Regions from separate parts of the Pseudomonas sp. GW821-FHT09E12 genome, predicted to be linked through region 2. Evidence: predicted binding sites of a transcription regulator. Region 2 holds the regulator's gene; the other holds the start of a gene.

Region 1 (3,596 bases), on a different contig from region 2:
TCGAAGCGCCGGGCTTCGCGTTGCAGCTGATAGACAAAGCGCTCGACCTGGCGTTGAACCAGGCCGCTCATGTTATGAAAGCGCACACCGGCGAAAGTCGTGTCGATCTTCTCTTCGTGGTGCAGGTAACGCAGTTCCACTGGCGCAGTCATGCTGCCGAAGGGCAGGGCGGCGATAAAACGCTCGTAGACCTGGCCCAGTTGCAGGCGGCTGGAGATGTCGCCCTCGAAGCGCAACTTGCAACCGGTGGCGGAGATATCCAGCAGCTTGCCGACGATCGGCGCCTTGAGTTTTTCGCCGCCCAGTTCGATGTTGACCAGTTGGGCCAGCTTCAGGGCTGCGCGAAAGGCATTGCGGCGCTGGTGATAGACCACTTCGTCTGGCAGGGTGCCGCGGTAGCATCGCCCACCATTGGATTCGTCGATAGTCGGGATGCCATTGCTTTCCCAGGCGATGCGCACGCCTTCGTGAAAGCCTTCGACGCGAAACGGTTCGCCGGCGAGCATGAAGCGTTCGCCATCGCGGGGGATCATTTCGTCCAGGGCAATCATGTTGCTGTCACGATCGATCTCGACCAGATAGCTTTGAAAGCGCTGGCTGCGTTCATGGAAAGTGATGATCAGCGGGTCATGGCTGTCTTGCAGCAAGCGCAGCGTGGAGTTGATTTCCAAGGGGGTGGTCAGCACCTTGGGTGGCTGCGGCGCATCTTCTGCGTTTACGGCATTGAACACGGTTCATCAATCTCCAGACAAAATACGACTACACGCAAGAGCCAGCATTTTGCCAGCATGTTCCGCGACTTGATAGGGCGCGCTCATCTCTGGGGTCAGGCCTGGCTAAGCGGGCGAGGCTTGGCCAGCTTGGCGGTTGAGCCACGGGCATCATAGAGGGCTGGAGGCTCGCCACCGGTGAGGATTTTCAATTGATTGGCGGTGGTGGCCTGTTGAACCTGGATCGAGCGACCGTTGAGTTCGTTCGCCGCCTGGCAATCGGCAAGCATTTGGGTCAGCACGTCACTCTGGGCCAGTAACTGGTCGCCGATCGAGGAGTGGCTGGCCAACTGTTCCAGGCCGGCGCGGCTGGCAGGAAGGTTCAGGCTGGCGAGGAGTTCGCTGCGTTTGCGGCCATGCTGCTCGAGCAAAATGATCAGGGCTTGCTTCTGCGCGAGAATCTCTTCCAGCAGCGGCATGTCGCGACCGTGCAGGGCTAGGGATTCGGTGCGCAGCAATTCCAGCAATTGTTGAGCTGGAGCAAAGTCGTCGGTGATCAGTTGCAGCAAATTAGTGTCGTGCATGTATGGCCTTGGGTTTTAAGCGTCCAAAAAACTGGCGCAGGCCTTATTGGCTAGCGCTGGGCTTCGAAATTAAGCAGTTTGCTGGCTACACGGTTGCTGTCGACTTTATAGCTGCCATCGGCAATCGCTTGCTTCAGCTCGGCCACGCGGGCGTTGTCGACGGCAGGCTGGTCGCGCAGCTTGTCAGTGATCTTCTGCAACTGTTGAGCCTCATTACTGAGGTGTACTGACTCCCCGCTGGTGCTGGCCTGTTCGGCCGGAGCGTTCAGCGGCGCGGATTTGTCGGCGTCGCCGGTTTCCTTGCTGGCGCTGGTGCGCGTGCTGCCGGTGAGTGAGGGAGAGCTGTTTAAACGGCTGAAATCGATGGCCATGGTAAAAAAAACCTCTGGGTATTTGGACGCTTGACTTGTTTTCGGCAATACGCCGGAAAACTTTAGGCTCAAATATCGATAAGCCCGCACGCGCCGCTGTTGCCCTGCATGGGCCACAGTTTAGGGGGCAACAGTGCACAGCGCCAGTCGTCTACATGGCGACTTCCACCTGTCCCGGCGCGGTGATCCGCGCTTTGATGATCCGTTGTGAATTGAGGTTCTTGACCCGTATCTGCTCGCTCATGCCGCCATTGGACAAGGCTTCGCCGGGCATTTTCACGTTCAGCGTGCCGCTACGGGCAGAGATCACCACCTGATCGCCCTTGCGCACCACTTCCGCCTGTTCCAGGTGAACCAGGGTGACGAGCTGGTCGGCGACCATTGGTCGGACAAGCTTCTGCCCAATGGCCTGGTCCACTGAAGTCAGATAGCCCTGGTTGATCTGGCCGATATCGCGCTCGCGCAGCATTACGTCTTCGGGGCTGATGATGCCGGCGCGCTTGAGTGGCCGGGTGGTGGTCACCACCTCGCGGAACAGCTTGACCTGGGCGGGCACGAATACGGTCCAGGGCGAGGCGCCGTCGCAACGGACGCGAACGGTCACGCGTCCCAGCGGTTGCGCCGGGCTTTCCAGGGTCGCTGTCAATTCCTTGTCGCAGTGCGGCATGCGCAGCCGCGGGTCGAGTTGATTGACTTGGATCTCGTAGCGCCCAGGCGTTTGACTGGTGGCTAAATAGTCTTCTACGGTGAATTCAAGAAACCCTTGAGTGACGCCGATAAGTAGATCAGGCAGGGTTACCGAGTCAGCAACGGCAGGATGGCCAGGGTTTAAAAAAAACAAAGCCGACAGCCCGTACAGCAATCTGCGGTAGTTTGATGTCAGGCGTCGGGAAAATGTCGTTTTGGCGTTCATAACAGTTAAAAAGCAAGCGCCGTGCCGTTTAGCGATGAGCGCGCGTCGGAACTTAAGCTTTGGGGAGTCTGGCATGGCTGGTGTAATGGATTCGGTGAACCAGCGCACGCAACTGGTAGGGCAGAATCGCCTTGAGCTGTTGTTGTTCCGTCTCGACGGGCAGCAGCTCTATGGGATCAACGTGTTCAAGGTTCGGGAGGTGCTGCAATGCCCCAAACTGACGTTGATGCCCAAATCCAGTCCTGTGGTGTGCGGTGTCGCGAATATTCGAGGGGCGACCATTCCGATCCTGGACCTGGCGATGGCCACCGGTTCAGGCGGGTTGCAGGATCTGAGCAACCCCTTTGTCATCATCACTGAGTACAACACCAAGACCCAGGGGTTTCTGGTGCGGTCGGTCGAGCGCATCGTCAACATGAACTGGGAGGAGATCCATCCGCCACCCAAGGGGACGGGGCGCGATCACTACCTGACGGCGGTGACGCGGGTCGACAATCAGTTAGTGGAAATCATCGACGTCGAGAAGGTGCTGGCCGAGGTCGCGCCGACGCCCGAGACCATTTCGGTCGGCGTGGTGGATGTCGAGACTCAGCACAAGGCTGTTTCACTGCGGGTACTGACGGTCGATGACTCGTCGGTGGCGCGCAAGCAGGTCACGCGTTGCCTGCAGACAGTGGGGGTCGAGGTGGTGGCCTTGAACGACGGCCGACAGGCGCTGGATTACCTGCGCAAGCTGGTCGACGAGGGCAAGAAACCTGAAGAAGAGTTTCTGATGATGATCTCCGACATCGAGATGCCGGAGATGGACGGTTACACCCTCACGGCTGAAATACGCAACGATCCACGCATGCAAAAGCTGCATATCATCCTGCATACTTCGTTGTCAGGTGTATTCAATCAGGCGATGGTGAAGAAGGTCGGTGCCGATGACTTCCTTGCCAAGTTTCGTCCTGATGACCTGGCATCCCGGGTTGTCGACCGGATCAAAGCAGCAGATAACAGCTAGGGATATCCATCC
Region 2 (3,596 bases):
CGCTGCTGCGCAAGCGTGTGGTGCTGATCGACACCGCCGGCCTGCAAGCCAGCGACCCGGCCCTGCGCATGCAGCTGGAAAGCCTGGCTGGACGTGGCATCCGGGCAAAAAATTATCTGGTCTTGGCAACCACCAGCCAGAAACAGGTTCTAACCGCCGCATACCACAGCTACAAGCGTTGCGGGCTGGCCGGCTGCATCCTGACTAAACTGGATGAAACCGCCAGCCTTGGTGAGGTGTTGAGCCTGGCGATCAGTCATGAACTCCCTGTTGCCTATCTGACCGATGGCCCGCGGATTCCGGACGATCTGCACTTGCCGCGTCGTCACCAGCTGGTCAGTCGTGCGGTGAGCGTGCAGATGCAGGAAGAACCCAGCGAAGAAGCCATGGCTGACATGTTCGCTGACCTCTACCACAACCCGACCAAGCGGGTTGGCTGAGGGAATCATGAAAAGATTGCAATGTACCTACATCGATGGTCTGCCAGGCATTGTTCCGTTGGTGAACGCGCAGCCAGTTATGTGGCCCCGTCTAAGTAAGACAAGGTAAAGAACGAACATGGGCAGCATGCATCCCGTACAGGTGATCGCGGTGACCGGCGGCAAAGGTGGCGTCGGCAAGACTAACGTGTCAGTGAACTTGTCCCTGGCCCTAGCGGAGCTCGGCCGGCGCGTCATGCTGCTGGACGCCGACCTGGGCCTGGCCAACGTCGACGTGCTATTGGGGCTGACCCCCAAACGGACCCTCGCCGACGTGATCGAAGGCCGCTGCGAGCTGCGCGATGTGCTGCTGCAGGGGCCGGGTGGAATCCGTATCGTGCCGGCGGCGTCCGGCACCCAGAGCATGGTTCATCTGAGCCCGGCGCAGCATGCCGGCCTGATCCAGGCCTTCAGCGACATCGGCGACAACCTCGATGTGCTGGTGATCGACACCGCCGCCGGCATCGGCGACTCGGTGGTCAGCTTTGTCCGCGCGGCCCAGGAAGTGTTGCTGGTGGTCTGCGACGAGCCGACCTCGATCACCGACGCCTACGCGCTGATCAAGCTGCTCAACCGCGACTACGGCATGAACCGCTTCCGCGTGCTCGCCAACATGGCGCAGAGCCCGCAGGAAGGGCGCAACCTGTTCGCCAAGTTGACCAAGGTCACGGATCGCTTCCTGGACGTGGCCCTACAATATGTCGGCGCCGTGCCTTACGACGAATGCGTGCGCAAGGCCGTGCAAAAGCAGCGTGCGGTCTATGAAGCGTTTCCGCGTTCGAAATGCGCGCTGGCATTCAAGGCCATCGCGCAGAAGGTCGATACCTGGCCGTTGCCGGCCAACCCACGTGGACATCTGGAATTTTTCGTCGAGCGGCTCGTGCATCAGACAGCGGGACCGGTGCTATGAGCGCCAGCGGCTACAACCTTTACAAAAAGTCGGCACGTGACAGCCAGTACGAATTGATCGAGCGCTATGCGCCTCTGGTCAAGCGTATTGCCTATCACTTGCTGGCGCGCCTGCCGGCCAGTGTCCAGGTCGAAGACCTGATCCAGGCCGGGATGATCGGTCTGCTCGAAGTGTCGACCAAGTACGACGCGAGCAAGGGCGCGAGTTTCGAGACCTACGCGGGTATCCGTATCCGTGGTGCGATGCTCGATGAGGTCCGTAAAGGTGACTGGGCGCCGCGTTCGGTACATCGCAATACCCGGATGGTGAGCGATGCCATTCGCGCAATTGAAGCTAAAACCGGTCGTGACGCTAAAGATCATGAAGTTGCGGCCGAACTTCAATTGAGTCTCGACGATTATTACGGGATTTTGAACGACACCTTGGGCAGTCGCCTGTTCAGCTTCGACGACCTGTTGCAGGACGGCGAGCATGAAGGGCTGCATGAGGATGGCGCGAGTGCTCATCTCGAGCCGTCGCGCGACCTGGAGGACGAACGTTTCCAGGCCGCGCTGGCGGACGCGATTGCCAATTTGCCGGAGCGTGAGCGACTGGTCTTGGCGCTGTACTACGACGAAGAGCTGAACCTCAAGGAAATCGGTGAGGTCCTGGGAGTCAGCGAATCGCGGGTCAGCCAGTTACACAGCCAGTGCGCGGCCCGTTTGCGGGGGCGTTTGGGAGAGTGGCGAGCGCGCTGACAGGCAGTGTGGGGGACACTGCGGGCGAGACTGGCACGACGTGGCCGGACTTGCGGTGTGTATTCCATGCAGTCGTTGAGTGCTCTGCCTGATTGATTGAATGGCGCGTTCAGGTGCTGGACGCGTTTAAGACTGCTTGGAGGTCGAATTGGACAAGAACATGAAAATCCTCATCGTTGATGACTTCTCAACGATGCGGCGGATCATAAAAAACCTGTTGCGTGACCTGGGCTTCACCAACACGGTCGAGGCTGACGATGGCACCACCGCCATTCCGGTCCTCAACAGTGGGAGCATCGACTTTCTGGTAACGGACTGGAACATGCCCGGCATGACCGGTATCGACCTGCTGCGCCATGTGCGCGCCGATGAAAAACTCAAGCACCTGCCGGTACTCATGGTGACCGCTGAAGCCAAGCGCGAACAGATCATCGAAGCTGCCCAGGCCGGCGTAAACGGTTATGTGGTCAAGCCCTTCACGGCCCAGGCGTTGAAAGAGAAGATCGAGAAGATCTTCGAACGCATCGGTTGAGAGTGGAATCATTCCGCCACGGGGGAGCTATGGAGCACAACGAATCTTCATTGGGCGATTTCGAATCGACCCTGAAAAAACACGCACTCGAACTGGTCGACAGCCTTGAAAAAGGCAAGTTCGGCGAAGCCGTGCAACTGATCCATGAGCTCAACCAGACCCGTGATCGCGGCCTGTACCAGGAGGTCGGCAAGCTCACCCGCGAGCTGCATAGCGCCATCGTCAATTTCCAGATTGACCCGCATATGCCGCAAGCCGAGGAAGTTTCACAGATCACGGATGCCACCGAGCGCCTGTCCTATGTGGTCAGGCTGACCGAGGCCGCGGCCAACCGCACCATGGATCTGGTCGAGAGCGCGACCCCGCTGGTCAATGGCCTGAGCAGCGAAGCCCAGGCCCTGAGCGCCGATTGGGGGCGTTTCATGCGCCGCGAACTGGGCGCCGAGGAATTCCGCGACCTGGCCCGCCGGGTGGACGGTTTCCTGACCCGCAGCGAGCAAGACACGCGCGCGGTATCGAGCAACCTCAACGACATTCTGCTGGCGCAGGACTACCAGGACTTGACCGGTCAGGTGATCAAACGCGTGACCCAGTTGGTCACCGAAGTCGAGAGCAACCTGCTCAAACTGGTCCTGATGGCCAGCCAGGTCGATCGTTTTGCCGGCATCGAACATGACCGTGAATCGATCCTCGCTGAAAAAGATCCGCAAAAACATCTGGCCAAGGGTGAAGGTCCGCAGATTCATGCCGATAAACGTGAAGACGTTGTATCCGGTCAGGACGATGTCGACGATTTGCTTTCCAGCCTTGGATTCTAGGAGCACCCATACATGAGCTTCGGCGCCGATGAAGAAATCCTTCAGGATTTTCTGGTTGAGGCCGGCGAGATTCTAGAGCAACTGTCCGAACAACTGGTCGAGCTGGAAAGCCGGCCGGAC

Evidence for each region. Region 2 encodes FliA, which starts transcription of late flagellar genes. Its sites were predicted from a motif close to CTAAAGTTTNNNNNNNNNNNGCCGNTAA; they were not measured.
Region 1: a site for FliA is predicted at 1,704-1,731, ahead of flgM (flagellar biosynthesis anti-sigma factor FlgM). Genes of this name have one in related genera too.

The regions. Positions count from the first base shown of each region.
Region 1 covers NZ_JBWKOM010000006.1:421,226-424,821, forward strand. The annotation lists gene AC07PQ_RS20250 (flagellar brake protein) at 1-731, opposite strand, end outside; gene AC07PQ_RS20255 (flagella synthesis protein FlgN) at 827-1,294, opposite strand; gene flgM (flagellar biosynthesis anti-sigma factor FlgM) at 1,345-1,665, opposite strand; gene flgA (flagellar basal body P-ring formation chaperone FlgA) at 1,817-2,578, opposite strand; gene AC07PQ_RS20270 (chemotaxis protein CheV) at 2,652-3,584, shown strand.
Region 2 covers NZ_JBWKOM010000011.1:141,941-145,536, forward strand. The annotation lists gene flhF (flagellar biosynthesis GTPase FlhF) at 1-440, shown strand, start outside; gene fleN (flagellar synthesis regulator FleN) at 559-1,389, shown strand; gene fliA (RNA polymerase sigma factor FliA) at 1,386-2,126, shown strand; gene AC07PQ_RS27485 (chemotaxis response regulator CheY) at 2,287-2,658, shown strand; gene AC07PQ_RS27490 (protein phosphatase CheZ) at 2,688-3,476, shown strand; gene AC07PQ_RS27495 (chemotaxis protein CheA) at 3,489-3,596, shown strand, end outside.